3 regions of the Bacillus sp. 1A genome follow, and region 2 is predicted to be linked to each of the others. Evidence: a T-box and tRNA genes for the amino acid it is inferred to sense, from the RefSeq annotation. Region 2 holds a T-box; the other regions hold tRNA genes.
The links. A T-box is a leader RNA that pairs with one kind of tRNA and senses whether it is charged. The one in region 2 lies ahead of serS (serine--tRNA ligase), so its partner is inferred to be a tRNA-Ser.
Positions count from the first base shown of each region.

Region 1: it has a tRNA-Ser gene. The T-box ahead of serS (serine--tRNA ligase) is inferred to sense a tRNA for this amino acid. The anticodon was not compared.
Region 3: it has a tRNA-Ser gene. The T-box ahead of serS (serine--tRNA ligase) is inferred to sense a tRNA for this amino acid. The anticodon was not compared.

Region 1 is NZ_JBQYLZ010000001.1:5,830,680-5,835,861, forward strand. Features, by position in the region: gene ACUN0F_RS29885 (DUF3965 domain-containing protein) at 1-772, opposite strand, end outside; gene ACUN0F_RS29890 (CBS domain-containing protein) at 1,067-1,486, opposite strand; tRNA gene ACUN0F_RS29895 (tRNA-Glu) at 1,617-1,688, opposite strand; tRNA gene ACUN0F_RS29900 (tRNA-Asn) at 1,690-1,764, opposite strand; tRNA gene ACUN0F_RS29905 (tRNA-Ile) at 1,773-1,849, opposite strand; tRNA gene ACUN0F_RS29910 (tRNA-Trp) at 1,861-1,931, opposite strand; tRNA gene ACUN0F_RS29915 (tRNA-Thr) at 1,938-2,010, opposite strand; tRNA gene ACUN0F_RS29920 (tRNA-Phe) at 2,020-2,095, opposite strand; tRNA gene ACUN0F_RS29925 (tRNA-Asp) at 2,104-2,179, opposite strand; tRNA gene ACUN0F_RS29930 (tRNA-Met) at 2,183-2,259, opposite strand; tRNA gene ACUN0F_RS29935 (tRNA-Ser) at 2,283-2,375, opposite strand; tRNA gene ACUN0F_RS29940 (tRNA-Ser) at 2,434-2,526, opposite strand; tRNA gene ACUN0F_RS29945 (tRNA-Ala) at 2,547-2,619, opposite strand; tRNA gene ACUN0F_RS29950 (tRNA-Pro) at 2,635-2,708, opposite strand; tRNA gene ACUN0F_RS29955 (tRNA-Arg) at 2,719-2,792, opposite strand; tRNA gene ACUN0F_RS29960 (tRNA-Leu) at 2,796-2,884, opposite strand; tRNA gene ACUN0F_RS29965 (tRNA-Gly) at 2,901-2,975, opposite strand; tRNA gene ACUN0F_RS29970 (tRNA-Leu) at 3,005-3,085, opposite strand; tRNA gene ACUN0F_RS29975 (tRNA-Lys) at 3,100-3,175, opposite strand; tRNA gene ACUN0F_RS29980 (tRNA-Gln) at 3,180-3,254, opposite strand; tRNA gene ACUN0F_RS29985 (tRNA-Tyr) at 3,266-3,349, opposite strand; tRNA gene ACUN0F_RS29990 (tRNA-Val) at 3,358-3,433, opposite strand; rRNA gene rrf (5S ribosomal RNA) at 3,439-3,554, opposite strand; rRNA gene ACUN0F_RS30000 (23S ribosomal RNA) at 3,656-5,182, opposite strand, start outside.
Region 2 is NZ_JBQYLZ010000001.1:581,459-586,640, reverse strand. Features, by position in the region: gene dacA (D-alanyl-D-alanine carboxypeptidase DacA) at 1-236, shown strand, start outside; gene pdxS (pyridoxal 5'-phosphate synthase lyase subunit PdxS) at 398-1,285, shown strand; gene pdxT (pyridoxal 5'-phosphate synthase glutaminase subunit PdxT) at 1,304-1,894, shown strand; T-box leader at 1,949-2,170, shown strand; gene serS (serine--tRNA ligase) at 2,222-3,496, shown strand; tRNA gene ACUN0F_RS03240 (tRNA-Ser) at 3,653-3,745, shown strand; gene ACUN0F_RS03235 (DUF3797 domain-containing protein) at 3,912-4,304, shown strand; gene ACUN0F_RS03230 (deoxynucleoside kinase) at 4,340-5,008, opposite strand; gene ACUN0F_RS03225 (deoxynucleoside kinase) at 5,011-5,182, opposite strand, start outside.
Region 3 is NZ_JBQYLZ010000001.1:6,044,753-6,049,934, forward strand. Features, by position in the region: partial or broken gene ACUN0F_RS30910 (NUDIX hydrolase) at 386-851, opposite strand; gene ACUN0F_RS30915 (YebC/PmpR family DNA-binding transcriptional regulator) at 1,000-1,719, opposite strand; gene ACUN0F_RS30920 (DUF3884 family protein) at 2,071-2,391, shown strand; tRNA gene ACUN0F_RS30925 (tRNA-Leu) at 2,604-2,685, opposite strand; tRNA gene ACUN0F_RS30930 (tRNA-Cys) at 2,695-2,765, opposite strand; tRNA gene ACUN0F_RS30935 (tRNA-Gly) at 2,780-2,854, opposite strand; tRNA gene ACUN0F_RS30940 (tRNA-Gln) at 2,860-2,934, opposite strand; tRNA gene ACUN0F_RS30945 (tRNA-His) at 2,998-3,073, opposite strand; tRNA gene ACUN0F_RS30950 (tRNA-Trp) at 3,093-3,166, opposite strand; tRNA gene ACUN0F_RS30955 (tRNA-Tyr) at 3,174-3,257, opposite strand; tRNA gene ACUN0F_RS30960 (tRNA-Thr) at 3,268-3,343, opposite strand; tRNA gene ACUN0F_RS30965 (tRNA-Phe) at 3,362-3,437, opposite strand; tRNA gene ACUN0F_RS30970 (tRNA-Asp) at 3,447-3,522, opposite strand; tRNA gene ACUN0F_RS30975 (tRNA-Met) at 3,526-3,602, opposite strand; tRNA gene ACUN0F_RS30980 (tRNA-Val) at 3,627-3,702, opposite strand; tRNA gene ACUN0F_RS30985 (tRNA-Glu) at 3,708-3,782, opposite strand; tRNA gene ACUN0F_RS30990 (tRNA-Ser) at 3,800-3,891, opposite strand; tRNA gene ACUN0F_RS30995 (tRNA-Asn) at 3,894-3,968, opposite strand; rRNA gene rrf (5S ribosomal RNA) at 3,977-4,092, opposite strand; rRNA gene ACUN0F_RS31005 (23S ribosomal RNA) at 4,194-5,182, opposite strand, start outside.

The DNA of each region.
Region 1 (5,182 bases), 5.2 Mb from region 2:
CATGAGTAGTCTTGAGTGGGTCTAATCGATCTGAAATTTGAGAAAGTACAGCTCTTTGACAAGCTAACACCGCTTGACTAGGTCCATAGTATGATAGGAAGTCTGTACACTTACGATATTTTCGTAATAAGTCATGTGTATATAAGTCATATACAAACGTATTACAATACATCGCTAGACTCATCATATCACTATTTAATTGCTCTTTTGATAGAGATTTAGCTCTCTTACACATATAAAAGAATGTAAATTCTAATACTTCTTTATGGGATAATAAATGTTTACAGTCCGTTATACATTTCTCATTAAATTTAACTCTATCCCAAATTGCTACATCCTCATCAGTTAATTCACCAATACGATATTTAATAATTAAATAGTTTAAAGCAACCGCTTGTGTCAAAAGATCCCACGTTTCATATTCTAATGAAGTGTGAACAAACTCAGCTAGTCCTTGAGTTACCATAAAAGTATTTGCTTCTTCATACCAGCCAATCTCTTGGCATAAACGAAGAATACGTAATAAAGTTGGAATTTCATCTTTATGAAACTGTGGTAAATTTTTTGCTTTATCCATTCCATATACGATAAATGCCGCTAAATTTTCTTCTTTATAAAATTCTTTTTCTTTCCACACTAATATAGTTCTTTCTTTCCCTTCACCTTTCGGATGACAAGGTACAAGTAAAGAAAATAATTCAGCGAAATTATTTGGTTCTATATATGTATCTGTAACCAAATTCCAATTTGGATCGCGCTGTACAGCCCTCATATAATTCCCCTTCCCTTTTGTCTACATAGGAAATATTAATCCATTATTACATCATTAACAATGAATATTGTTATATTCGAAATCTATCATAATACTTATATCTATCAGTATATCATTTTTTCTCTTATTTAAAATTAAGAATGACAAATTTAAATAAACTGTTGAAATTACTAACTGTATACTTATTATATAATGGCTCAGATACATCATGCTAACATATTAGCTTAACCCTATATACTAGAATAATGTATCTGATGTTTATACGTAACTTATTCCACTAATTAAAGTCTCACTTCATTCCGTATGCTCTGATATTTCACTTAAAGCAAATCCCGCTTGATCATCTGCCGATTCTTTTATAGCTAAATCTCCTAGTGCTAACATCCCAACGAGTTGACCACTCTCAACTACTGGCAATCGTCTAATTTGATACTGTGCCATTAACTCTGTAGCCTTTTCAATAGGTTCATCTGGAGAAACTGAAACAATGTTTGTTGTCATTACATTTGTAATTTTATTAGATCCAGGATGTTTCTCAGCAATCCCACGAACAACTAAATCTCGGTCCGTAACAAGCCCAACAACTTGCTCATTTTCAACAACTGGAATCAATCCAATCGATTCTTCTTTCATCTTTACAGCAGCCTCATATACATTGTCTAGCGGTGTACAATGTACAACATCAGTACTCATAAAGTCTCTCACTCGTGTCATTTTTGTCTCCTCCTTTTTATACATACCATAGCTTTTCCTAAATCCCTTTATTTATTTCAGGAAAATCAGTTGATAAAGGAGGATTCCACAAAATAAAAAAGAGTCAGCATATTGCTGACTCTTTTTTTTATGACCCGTACGGGATTCGAACCCGTGTTACCGCCGTGAAAGGGCGGTGTCTTAACCACTTGACCAACGGGCCATGGCTCCGCAGGTAGGACTCGAACCTACGACCGATCGGTTAACAGCCGATAGCTCTACCACTGAGCTACTGCGGAATAATATATGGTGGGCCTAAATGGACTCGAACCATCGACCTCACGCTTATCAGGCGTGCGCTCTAACCAGCTGAGCTATAGGCCCATACACTTTTACAGGGGCAGTAGGAATCGAACCCACACTGGAGGTTTTGGAGACCTCAGTTCTACCTTTAAACTATGCCCCTAAAGGATGCCGACTAGAGGACTTGAACCCCCAACCTACTGATTACAAGTCAGTTGCTCTACCAATTGAGCTAAGTCGGCATAAAAAAATGGTGGCTCGGGACGGAATCGAACCGCCGACACGAGGATTTTCAGTCCTCTGCTCTACCGACTGAGCTACCGAGCCAACATAAATGGCGGTCCCGACCGGGGTCGAACCGGCGATCTCCTGCGTGACAGGCAGGCATGTTAACCACTACACCACGGGACCATTTGGTTGCGGGGACAGGATTTGAACCTGCGACCTTCGGGTTATGAGCCCGACGAGCTACCGTGCTGCTCCACCCCACGACAATATAATGTTTTTTAAAAAATGGAGGAGGTAGAGGGATTCGAACCCCCGCGCGACTCTCGCCGCCTGTCGGTTTTCAAGACCGATCCCTTCAGCCGAACTTGGGTATACCTCCATGAAGGAAAAAATAAAAATTTTATTATTATATGTATCTAAACCATTTAAAAAGAAAATGGAGGAGGTAGAGGGATTCGAACCCCCGCGCGATTCTCACCGCCTGTCGGTTTTCAAGACCGATCCCTTCAGCCGAACTTGGGTATACCTCCGAGACATATAATAAATAAAGTGGAGCCTAGCGGGATCGAACCGCTGACCTCCTGCGTGCAAGGCAGGCGCTCTCCCAGCTGAGCTAAGGCCCCATGTTTTTGGGAATATCGGGAAGACAGGATTTGAACCTGCGACCCCCTGGTCCCAAACCAGGTGCTCTACCAAGCTGAGCCACTTCCCGTTAATAAAAGCGCGCCCGAGAGGAGTCGAACCCCTAACCTCTTGATCCGTAGTCAAACGCTCTATCCAATTGAGCTACGGGCGCATATGGTGCCGAGGGCGGGGGTCGAACCCGCACGGTGGTCACCCACCGCAGGATTTTAAGTCCTGTGCGTCTGCCTGTTCCGCCACCCCGGCATGTCATATTGAAAATTGGAGCGGAAGACGGGATTCGAACCCGCGACCCCAACCTTGGCAAGGTTGTATTCTACCACTGAACTACTTCCGCAAGACATGTTTGAGTTATTTTATTAAAAGTGCGGGTGAAGGGAGTCGAACCCCCACGCCAAAGGCGCTAGATCCTAAGTCTAGTGCGTCTGCCAATTCCGCCACACCCGCATATTTTGTTAAAATGGTGAGCCATGAAGGATTCGAACCTTCGACCCTCTGATTAAAAGTCAGATGCTCTACCAACTGAGCTAATGGCTCTTAATGGCTGGGCTAGCTGGATTCGAACCAGCGCATGACGGAGTCAAAGTCCGTTGCCTTACCGCTTGGCTATAGCCCATTAATTAAGAATGGTGGAGGGGGGCAGATTCGAACTGCCGAACCCGAAGGAGCGGATTTACAGTCCGCCGCGTTTAGCCACTTCGCTACCCCTCCGACATATATGGTGGAGGATGACGGGATCGAACCGCCGACCCCCTGCTTGTAAGGCAGGTGCTCTCCCAGCTGAGCTAATCCTCCATTTTGCCTGGCAACGTCCTACTCTCACAGGGACAAGGTCCCAACTACCATCGGCGCTAGAGAGCTTAACTTCCGTGTTCGGTATGGGAACGGGTGTGACCTCTCTGCCATCATTACCAGACTATATTCATTTAAGACAAGAATCATTTTAACTTATTTAACTTTTAAAGTCAACAAGTTTTTTATATTCTTTCAAAACTAGATAACATTGCTTCATATTATATGGTTAAGTCCTCGATCTATTAGTATTCGTCAGCTCCACATGTCACCATGCTTCCACCTCGAACCTATCAACCTGATCATCTTTCAGGGATCTTACTAGCTTACGCTATGGGAAATCTCATCTTGAGGGGGGCTTCATGCTTAGATGCTTTCAGCACTTATCCCTTCCGCACATAGCTACCCAGCTATGCCCTTGGCAGAACAACTGGTACACCAGCGGTGCGTCCATCCCGGTCCTCTCGTACTAAGGACAGCTCCTCTCAAATTTCCTACGCCCACGACGGATAGGGACCGAACTGTCTCACGACGTTCTGAACCCAGCTCGCGTACCGCTTTAATGGGCGAACAGCCCAACCCTTGGGACCGACTACAGCCCCAGGATGCGATGAGCCGACATCGAGGTGCCAAACCTCCCCGTCGATGTGGACTCTTGGGGGAGATAAGCCTGTTATCCCCGGGGTAGCTTTTATCCGTTGAGCGATGGCCCTTCCATGCGGAACCACCGGATCACTAAGCCCGACTTTCGTCCCTGCTCGACTTGTAGGTCTCGCAGTCAAGCTCCCTTATGCCTTTGCACTCTACGAATGATTTCCAACCATTCTGAGGGAACCTTTGGGCGCCTCCGTTACACTTTAGGAGGCGACCGCCCCAGTCAAACTGCCCACCTGACACTGTCTCCCGGGTCGATAAGACCCGTAGGTTAGAATTTCAATACAGTCAGGGCGGTATCCCACCAGCGCCTCCACCGAAGCTAGCGCTCCGGTTTCAATGGCTCCCGCCTATCCTGTACAAACTGTACCAAAATTCAATATCAGGCTACAGTAAAGCTCCACGGGGTCTTTCCGTCCTGTCGCGGGTAACCTGCATCTTCACAGGTACTATAATTTCACCGAGTCTCTGGTTGAGACAGTGCCCAAATCGTTACACCTTTCGTGCGGGTCGGAACTTACCCGACAAGGAATTTCGCTACCTTAGGACCGTTATAGTTACGGCCGCCGTTTACTGGGGCTTCAGTTCAGAGCTTCGCTTACGCTAACCCCTCTCCTTAACCTTCCAGCACCGGGCAGGTGTCAGCCCCTATACTTCGCCTTACGGCTTCGCAGAGACCTGTGTTTTTGCTAAACAGTCGCTTGGGCCTATTCACTGCGGCTTTCCGTTAAGAAAGCACCCCTTCTCCCGAAGTTACGGGGTCATTTTGCCGAGTTCCTTAACCAGAGTTCTCTCGCACACCTTAGGATTCTCTCCTCGCCTACCTGTGTCGGTTTGCGGTACAGGCACCTTTTATCTCGCTAGAAGCTTTTCTTGGCAGCGGGGAATCAAAGACTTCGCTCCATAAGGAGCTTCCCCATCACAGCTCAGCCTTCATGATAAGCGGATTTGCCTACTTATCAGCCTAACTGCTTGGACGTGCACAACCAATCGCACGCTTCTTCTATCCTTCTGCGTCCCTCCATTGCTCAAACGATAAAGAGGTGGTACAGGAATATCAACCTGTTGTCCATCGCCTACGCCTGTCGGCCTCGGCTT
Region 2 (5,182 bases):
CAAATAAGGGACAAGAAGCACCTATTAAAAAGGGAGCTGCACTTGGCCAAATGGTAATCACACCAAAAGATGCGAATGATCCTGGATTTTTATCTGGTAAGTCATTACAAATAGATCTTGTAACAACGTCTGCAGTAGAGGAAGCGAATTGGTTTACTCGCTCTATGCGCGGAATTGGTTCTTTCTTTAGTGGTATATGGAATAGTGCTGTTGATACAGTAAAAGGTTGGTTTTAAAAGCTCCTCATTGTAGGGGCTTTTTCTTATTCCTATTTTTCATACCGACTTTATGAAAAAGTAGTAGACAAGCATCTGATAGTTAGTGGTAGAATGTAAGAGTATTCTTAATTTTCGCCTTTAACGGGGAAAAGCAATTCACCTAGGGGGGTTTTTGTAACATGACAAATGTAACAGGGACAGAACGTGTAAAACGTGGAATGGCAGAAATGCAAAAAGGCGGCGTTATTATGGACGTAATTAACGCTGAACAAGCAAAAATTGCAGAAGAGGCAGGCGCAGTTGCTGTTATGGCATTAGAGCGTGTACCAGCAGATATTCGTGCAGCAGGTGGCGTTTCTCGTATGGCAGACCCAACAATCGTTGAAGAAGTTATGGGCGCTGTTTCAATTCCGGTTATGGCAAAATGCCGTATCGGTCATCTTGTAGAAGCACGTGTATTAGAATCATTAGGGGTAGACTATATCGATGAGAGTGAAGTATTAACTCCTGCTGATGAAGTATACCATTTAAATAAACGTGATTACACAGTTCCGTTTGTATGTGGTTGCCGTGATATCGGAGAAGCTGCGCGTCGTATTGCAGAAGGTGCGTCTATGCTTCGTACAAAAGGTGAACCAGGAACAGGAAACATTGTAGAGGCAGTGCGTCATATGCGCCAAGTCAATGCAGAAATCCGTCAAGTTGCAAGTCTACGTGAAGATGAGTTAATGACATATGCAAAAAACACTGGTGCTCCTTATGAAGTACTACTTGAAATTAAACGCCTTGGTCGTTTGCCGGTTGTAAACTTCGCAGCAGGTGGTGTAGCAACACCAGCAGATGCAGCGTTAATGATGCAACTTGGTGCGGATGGTGTATTCGTAGGATCTGGTATCTTCAAATCAGAAAATCCAGAGAAATTTGCACGCGCAATCGTTGAAGCGACGACTCATTATGAGGATTACGAACTAATTGCGAGCCTTTCTAAAGGATTAGGTAATGCAATGAAAGGTATCGAAATTTCAACGTTATTACCAGAACAACGCATGCAAGAGCGTGGATGGTAATTGAAGGAGAACTTTAAAATGGTGAAAATCGGTGTACTAGGTCTTCAAGGTGCAGTTCGTGAGCATATAAAATCAGTTGAAGCAAGTGGTGCAGAAGCTGTTGTTGTAAAGCGTGTAGAGCAACTTGAAGAGATTGATGGTCTTATTTTACCAGGCGGTGAAAGTACAACAATGCGCCGTCTTATTGATAAGTATGCTTTCATGGAACCACTTCGTACATTCGCGAAGTCTGGTAAACCAATGTTTGGTACATGTGCAGGTATGATTCTTCTTGCAAAAACACTTATTGGCTATGAAGAAGCACATATTGGTGCTATGGATATTACAGTAGAACGCAATGCGTTCGGACGCCAAAAAGATAGCTTTGAAGTCGCACTTTCAATTAAAGGTGTAGGAGAAGAATTTATTGGTGTATTTATCCGTGCTCCGTATGTTGTAAATGTAGCTGATGATGTTGAAGTACTTTCTACACATGGTGACCGAATGGTAGCAGTAAAACAAAATCAGTTTTTAGCTGCTTCATTCCATCCGGAATTAACGGATGATCATCGTGTCACAGCATACTTTGTAGAAATGGTAAAAGAAGCGAAAATGAAAAAAGTTGTATAAGTAACTTGCAACTTGTATAAGATTATAGTAAATTGATGGTAACAATTTTATAAAATAAGCGTGTTGATAGGAAGTAGTAACAAATGCCGTTTCTTATAGAGAGTCGATGGTTGGTGGAAATCGATAGAAACAGTTTGTGAATCCATCCTGGAATGGAATGTGGAATATCTTTATGATTAGTAAACATTCCCGGTGAAGAGCCGTTATTTCTACTTGAGAGGAAGGCGGTAATGCTTTCAACTAGGGTGGCAACGCGGGTTAACTCCCGTCCCTTTATATAGGGACGGGAGTTTTTTGTGTTTTATAAAATAAAAGGAGGAGTATATAATGCTTGATATTAAATTTTTACGCACAAATTTTGAAGAAGTAAAAGCGAAGTTACAGCATAGAGGCGAAGATTTAACTGATTTTGGTCGCTTTGAAGAGCTGGATACGAGAAGAAGAGAATTACTTGTTCAAACAGAGGAACTAAAAAGTAAACGTAACGAAGTATCTCAACAAATTTCTGTATTGAAGCGCGAAAAGAAAGATGCAGAAGCTCTAATTCTAGAAATGCGTGAAGTTGGAGAAAAAGTAAAAGATCTTGATAATGAACTTCGTACAGTTGAAGAAGATTTAGAAAGGTTAATGTTATCTATTCCGAATATTCCTCATGAATCTGCTCCAGTTGGTGAAACAGAAGATGATAATGTAGTAGCACGTACTTGGGGAGAAGTGAAAGAATTTGCTTATGAACCAAAACCACATTGGGATCTTGCTACAGATTTAGGAATTTTAGATTTTGAGCGTGCTGGGAAGGTAACAGGAAGCCGCTTCGTATTCTATAAAGGTGCTGGCGCGAGATTAGAGCGTGCTTTAATTAGTTTTATGCTTGATCTTCATACTGACGAGCATGGATACGAAGAAGTATTACCTCCGTATATGGTAAACCGTGCAAGTATGACAGGAACAGGACAACTTCCGAAATTTGAAGAAGATGCATTCCGTATTGAAAGTGAAGATTACTTCTTAATTCCAACAGCTGAAGTACCTGTAACGAACATGCACCGTGATGAAATCTTAAATAAAGAGCAACTGCCTATACGATATGCTGCATTTAGCTCTTGTTTCCGTTCTGAAGCAGGTTCAGCTGGCCGTGATACACGTGGCTTAATTCGTCAGCATCAGTTCAATAAAGTAGAGCTTGTAAAGTTCGTAAAACCAGAAGATTCTTATGAAGAGTTAGAAAAACTAACAAATGATGCAGAACGCGTGTTACAATTATTAGAGTTGCCATATCGCGTTATGAGCATGTGCACAGGCGATTTAGGATTTACAGCAGCGAAGAAATACGATATCGAAGTATGGATTCCAAGCTATGGCACATATCGTGAGATTTCTTCTTGTAGTAATTTTGAGGCTTTCCAAGCGAGACGTGCAAATATCCGTTTCCGTCGTGAGCCAAACGGAAAACCAGAACATGTTCATACATTAAATGGATCTGGTCTTGCAATTGGACGTACGGTGGCAGCTATTTTAGAGAACTACCAACAAGAAGATGGTACAATTATAATTCCAGAAGTTCTTCGCCCTTATATGGGAGGAAAAACAGTTATTAAGTAAATTTATAAACATTCATCGGTATGAGTGATTGGTAATTATGAGCGTTGTCAGTACTATAATGTAGGAGAGGAAAAGTAAAATTTTCCTTTCCTCATAATTTATTTTAGTAGGGTTGACTAACTGTTTTTCTTTTGATATTATATTTGATGTCAATATGGAGGTATACCCAAGTCTGGCTGAAGGGATCGGTCTTGAAAACCGACAGGCGGCGAGAGTCGCGCGGGGGTTCGAATCCCTCTACCTCCTCCAGATATAATTGACAACAGCGCATATAAGTGGAGATTGGAGAACTCGTTACCAACACGTAACGAGTTTTTATTTTAAAACCAATCATAAAGTATGGTGTAAGGCGATTTTGTCCTTATTACACACTCATATTCCGATGATTATCTTCATAGATATGAAAGGAGTCAACATGGATCTTATTATACAAACGTTTCCTTTAGATGGAAAAACTTTATATTATGTACAATGTCCTGTCTGTAAGAACAATAGAATTTTAAACAGTGGTGCAAATGTGTCACGCATTATAAGCGATGATACATTCCGTAAACTTTGTGGTTGCACTTGTGATGTAAAGCAAACTGCGACAAAAGTAGAGGCGCCAAAAAAAGTTGAAAAAGCAGCTGTAAAGAAAGAAGCAGCTCCAAAACGTACAGGTAAAGTATTAACAGCAGTGATTAACGGGAAAGAAATGACTGTTAAAGAGATTGCTGAAACATACGATATTAGTACAAGTACTGTTCGTCAGCGTATTAACGCTGGAAAACCTGAGAGTGAAATTATTGCTCCGACAAAAAAGAAGTAATTTAATAGAAAAACCCGTGCGTATGCACGGGTTTTTTATTTTACAAGTTTACGTGTTTGTTTTAAAAAATGGCCAATTTTTTTAATGATTGGTTCAATTGAATCACCATCTTTTAAAATATCGTATTCATTAATGTTTAATCGTAAAACAGGGCATGCATTAAAGTTATTAATCCAGTTTTCGTAACGGCCATGCATCTCTTTCCAATACTCAATTGGTGTTTGTTGTTCCATCGGACGTCCACGTTCTTGGATACGATCAACAATATCATCGAAAGAACCTTCTAAGTAAATTAATAAATCAGGATGAGGGAAGTAAGGAGTCATGACCATAGCGTCAAATAAACCTTTGTATGTTTCATAATCAGTTTCCGTCATTGTACCTTTTTCATGATGCATCTTTGCAAAAATTCCAGTGTCTTCATAGATAGAGCGATCTTGAACAAAACCGCCACCGTATTCAAAAATTCTTTTTTGTTCTTTAAATCGTTCTGCTAAAAAGTACACTTGCAAGTGGAAGCTCCAGCGTGTGAAATCAGCATAGAACTTGTCCAAATACGGGTTTGAATCTACCTTTTCAAATGATGTGCGATAACCTAGAGCGTTAGCTAATGCAGTTGTCATAGTTGATTTTCCGACACCTACTGTTCCAGCAATAGTGATTACTGCGTCATTTGGTATATCATATTTTTGCCTTAAATTCATTGTTATTCCGACTCCTTTAAGAGAGTATTTTGAAGGGCGGATAGGATGACGTTTAAATCATCAGGATTTTTTACAAAATCCATATCGTCTCCGTTAAATTTTAATACTGGGATATCTGGATGATCCTTTTTAAAAGTATCCATTGCTGTTTCGTAATCTTTTGTGAGCTGTAGT
Region 3 (5,182 bases), 5.5 Mb from region 2:
AGAATACCTTGTTGTAAAAAAACATCCCATCGATTTCTCTTACACGTACCTTACATCATTGTAAGGTATAAAAAAGTATTGTATCACAGTCTTTTTTTATCTACTATTCATCTGAAATATTGAATATAGATTATGCTAAACCAATAGCAGAGTATACCTTAAGCCTATACTTCCCTATTAAAACACCCTATTTTCATTATATCATCTACAAATATATATATTTGTAAGTATCTAGTAATCTAAATGTATACAATATATCATACATTATACAGAACAAACGTTCTAAAAATCAACACTAACACTATTATTATTTTGACCTTTTTCTTAAACAGTATACAAAAAAGAGTAGTGATTTGATTGTATCTCAAACCGGCTACTCTTTTCTTTACAATCTACCTATTAAATTATATGGCTGCACTTCCCACGTTTCGTACGGAATACAATGTGTTGCTCTCATCGCATCAAGCGTTCTGGATTTCATATGAGGACGCGTTATATACTCATCTATGTTCTCTTCATTTAAAGCAACAAATTTAGCCTCTTGTATTTCTTCAGGTTGAATTTTTATTTCACCGCTCACATATGCGACTTTAAAAACAACAGATCAAATATGCATAGAAGCATTATAGTAAACACCTGTAACTCCAACCGGCTTCACAGTTAAACCCGTTTCCTCAAACATTTATTTCCCTACAAATTGCTTGATCGAGCGCTTCTCCTTCTTCCACCTGTCCTCCTGGCAACTCCCACGTATCCGATCGCCAATGTACTTTAGCTAATAACACTTCATCTTTTTCATTTGTTAAATAACCTGCTACAGCAACGATATGCTTTGGTGTTTTATGTTCCATATTAAGCCTCCTAGCAATAATGAATATTTCACATATCCCTATAAGCATATTCCCTATCTAAAACAAAATACCTTTACTAATTCATCCTCTTAATTAACTTCATGAAAAAAAGCCCCTATCCGTTAAATGAATAGGGGCTTCTATCGTATTATTCTCCTAAGTCTACGTTGTGGTAAACTTGTTGCACATCTTCTAAATCTTCTAATGCATCAACCATTTTTTCAAATTGTACTTGAGCATCTTCAGGAAGTTCTACATCACTTTGTGCAAGCATTGTTAATTCTGCAACTGTGAATTCTTCAACACCAGCATCTTTAAGTGCAGATTGTACGGAATGGAATTGATCAGGTTCAGCATACACGATAACAGAATCTTCTTCTTCTAGAATGTCACGTGCATCAACATCTGCTTCCATTAAAATTTCAAGAACTTCATCTGATGTTTTACCTTCAAGACCGATAACAGCTGTCGCATCAAACATGTAAGCTACAGAACCGTTTACACCCATGTTACCACTGTTTTTGCTAAATGCAGCTCGTACATCTGCTGCAGTACGGTTTACGTTATTTGTAAGTGTATCTACAATTACCATAGATCCGTTTGGTCCGAATCCTTCATAACGAAGCTCGTCATAATTTTCTTCTGAACCGCCTTTTGCCTTTTCAACTGCACGATCAATAATTGTTCTTGGCACGTTGTATGTTTTCGCACGTTCTAATACAACTCTAAGCGCTTGGTTTGATTCTGGATCTGGCTCGCCTTGTTTTGCTGCCACATAAATCTCACGTCCAAATTTCGCGTATATACGGCTTGTATTTGCATCTTTTGATGCTTTTTTTTCTTTAATATTATTCCATTTACGACCCATACTTTCCACTCTCTTTCCCGTTTTAAATCTACATAAAAATATTAATATGAAATATAATGTGTATTCAACACATTTTTAAAAGAAATATAAAAAGTTCATTTTTGATTCATATTACAGACATAATATAAATTACTATCATTTTGTTCTTTCGACAAGTTATATTATACATGAATTTCTACATTTATTACGAATTTTAGAAGCACATAGTATAATTTAACAAAAAAGACTCTAACAGAAATGTTAGAGTCTTTTTATATCGCTGATACATATTTCTATAATTTCCCTATAACTACTTTCTATCGTTATATAATAAAAACAGGAAAAAATTTGAAGAAAGATGGAAGGAGAATTATGACACATTCACATGAGAAAAAAGCACATGGTCTGAAAGGAATAGGAGAGCAGTTAAACCCAACTATCTATCAAGTGAGATTCATGAAATTAGATGAACCAATTCAATTTGAGTCGTTTCCTGAATTAAAGGAATTAGGAGATTGGTTGAGTACTTCAACGCACATGTGGGCGTGCCACTCAACTATGTACAAGTACAACAAAGAAGAGTTTGAAAAGAGGTTTTTAGAAATTACAAACTTAACCGTTGATAATGTACTAATATCTACTGGTGCTATCGGATTTAACTTCATGTCACCGGGGTGGAGAAATTCTCTCTAGAGTGCTCGAAGGGAATATTGTATATACAATATTTTGCTGGAATTTTATAGAATACCACACTTAAAAGGATAAAAATGAATGTTTGTTTTTATCCTTTTAATGTTTCGCAGTTTACTCACCGTACACTTTTTGTGCTTATTTTGTCATGTAATGAAAAGAAAACACAAAAAAACTCTATACTAATTGTATAGAGTTTTTTACGCCGTTCATGATACCGATGGTCGGGGTCGAACCGACACTCCCGAAGGAACACGATTTTGAGTCGTGCGCGTCTGCCAATTCCGCCACATCGGCACAAAAGAAAGGCGGCAACCGGATTTGAACCGGTGGTAAAGGTTTTGCAGACCTCTGCCTTACCACTTGGCTATGCCGCCATGTTAAATTTTATTGGAGCGGAAGACGGGATTCGAACCCGCGACCCCAACCTTGGCAAGGTTGTATTCTACCACTGAACTACTTCCGCAAAAATGGCTGGGCTAGCTGGATTCGAACCAGCGCATGACGGAGTCAAAGTCCGTTGCCTTACCGCTTGGCTATAGCCCATCGAATTCTTACTTAATTATATGTAAGTATCAATTAGATTATTTGTAATTTTAAAAATAAAAATGGGGCGACTGATGGGAATCGAACCCACGAATGCCGGAGCCACAATCCGGTGCGTTAACCACTTCGCCACAACCGCCATGTTGTGTAAATATATTTGGCAGGGGCAGTAGGAATCGAACCCACACTGGAGGTTTTGGAGACCTCAGTTCTACCTTTAAACTATGCCCCTATGTAAATGGTGGAGGGGGGCAGATTCGAACTGCCGAACCCGAAGGAGCGGATTTACAGTCCGCCGCGTTTAGCCACTTCGCTACCCCTCCGAAACTTACATGGTGCCGGCTAGAGGACTTGAACCCCCAACCTACTGATTACAAGTCAGTTGCTCTACCAATTGAGCTAAGCCGGCGTATATTATTAAGATAAATGGTGGCTCGGGACGGAATCGAACCGCCGACACGAGGATTTTCAGTCCTCTGCTCTACCGACTGAGCTACCGAGCCTTATTAAAATGGCGGTCCCGACCGGGGTCGAACCGGCGATCTCCTGCGTGACAGGCAGGCATGTTAACCACTACACCACGGGACCATTTGGTTGCGGGGACAGGATTTGAACCTGCGACCTTCGGGTTATGAGCCCGACGAGCTACCGTGCTGCTCCACCCCGCGATAATACTATTCATATAATTTATATGGTGGAGGATGACGGGATCGAACCGCCGACCCCCTGCTTGTAAGGCAGGTGCTCTCCCAGCTGAGCTAATCCTCCAAAAGTGGTGACCCGTACGGGATTCGAACCCGTGTTACCGCCGTGAAAGGGCGGTGTCTTAACCACTTGACCAACGGGCCAAATATGATAAATCCTATGGCGGAGAGCAAGGGATTCGAACCCTTGATACGCTTGTGACGTATACACGATTTCCAATCGTGCTCCTTCGGCCAACTCGGACAGCTCTCCAATGGCTCCGCAGGTAGGAATCGAACCTACGACCGATCGGTTAACAGCCGATAGCTCTACCGCTGAGCTACTGCGGAATAATATTGCCTGGCAACGTCCTACTCTCACAGGGACAAGGTCCCAACTACCATCGGCGCTAGAGAGCTTAACTTCCGTGTTCGGTATGGGAACGGGTGTGACCTCTCTGCCATCATTACCAGACATTATTCTTTTGAGACAATCATTATTATAACTTATTTACTTTAAAAGTCAACAAGTTTTTTTATGTTCTCTCAAAACTAGATAACATTGCTACATATTATATGGTTAAGTCCTCGATCTATTAGTATTCGTCAGCTCCACATGTCACCATGCTTCCACCTCGAACCTATCAACCTGATCATCTTTCAGGGATCTTACTAGCTTACGCTATGGGAAATCTCATCTTGAGGGGGGCTTCATGCTTAGATGCTTTCAGCACTTATCCCTTCCGCACATAGCTACCCAGCTATGCCCTTGGCAGAACAACTGGTACACCAGCGGTGCGTCCATCCCGGTCCTCTCGTACTAAGGACAGCTCCTCTCAAATTTCCTACGCCCACGACGGATAGGGACCGAACTGTCTCACGACGTTCTGAACCCAGCTCGCGTACCGCTTTAATGGGCGAACAGCCCAACCCTTGGGACCGACTACAGCCCCAGGATGCGATGAGCCGACATCGAGGTGCCAAACCTCCCCGTCGATGTGGACTCTTGGGGGAGATAAGCCTGTTATCCCCGGGGTAGCTTTTATCCGTTGAGCGATGGCCCTTCCATGCGGAACCACCGGATCACTAAGCCCGACTTTCGTCCCTGCTCGACTTGTAGGTCTCGCAGTCAAGCTCCCTTATGCCTTTGCACTCTACGAATGATTTCCAACCATTCTGAGGGAACCTTTGGGCGCCTCCGTTACACTTTAGGAGGCGACCGCCCCAGTCAAACTGCCCACCTGACACTGTCTCCCGGGTCGATAAGACCCGTAGGTTAGAATTTCAATACAGTCAGGGCGGTATCCCACCAGCGCCTCCACCGAAGCTAGCGCTCCGGTTTCAATGGCTCCCGCCTATCCTGTACAAACTGTACCAAAATTCAATATCAGGCTACAGTAAAGCTCCACGGGGTCTTTCCGTCCTGTCGCGGGTAACCTGCATCTTCACAGGTACTATAATTTCACCGAGTCTCTGGTTGAGACAGTGCCCAAATCGTTACACCTTTCGTGCGGGTCGGAACTTACCCGACAAGGAATTTCGCTACCTTAGGACCGTTATAGTTA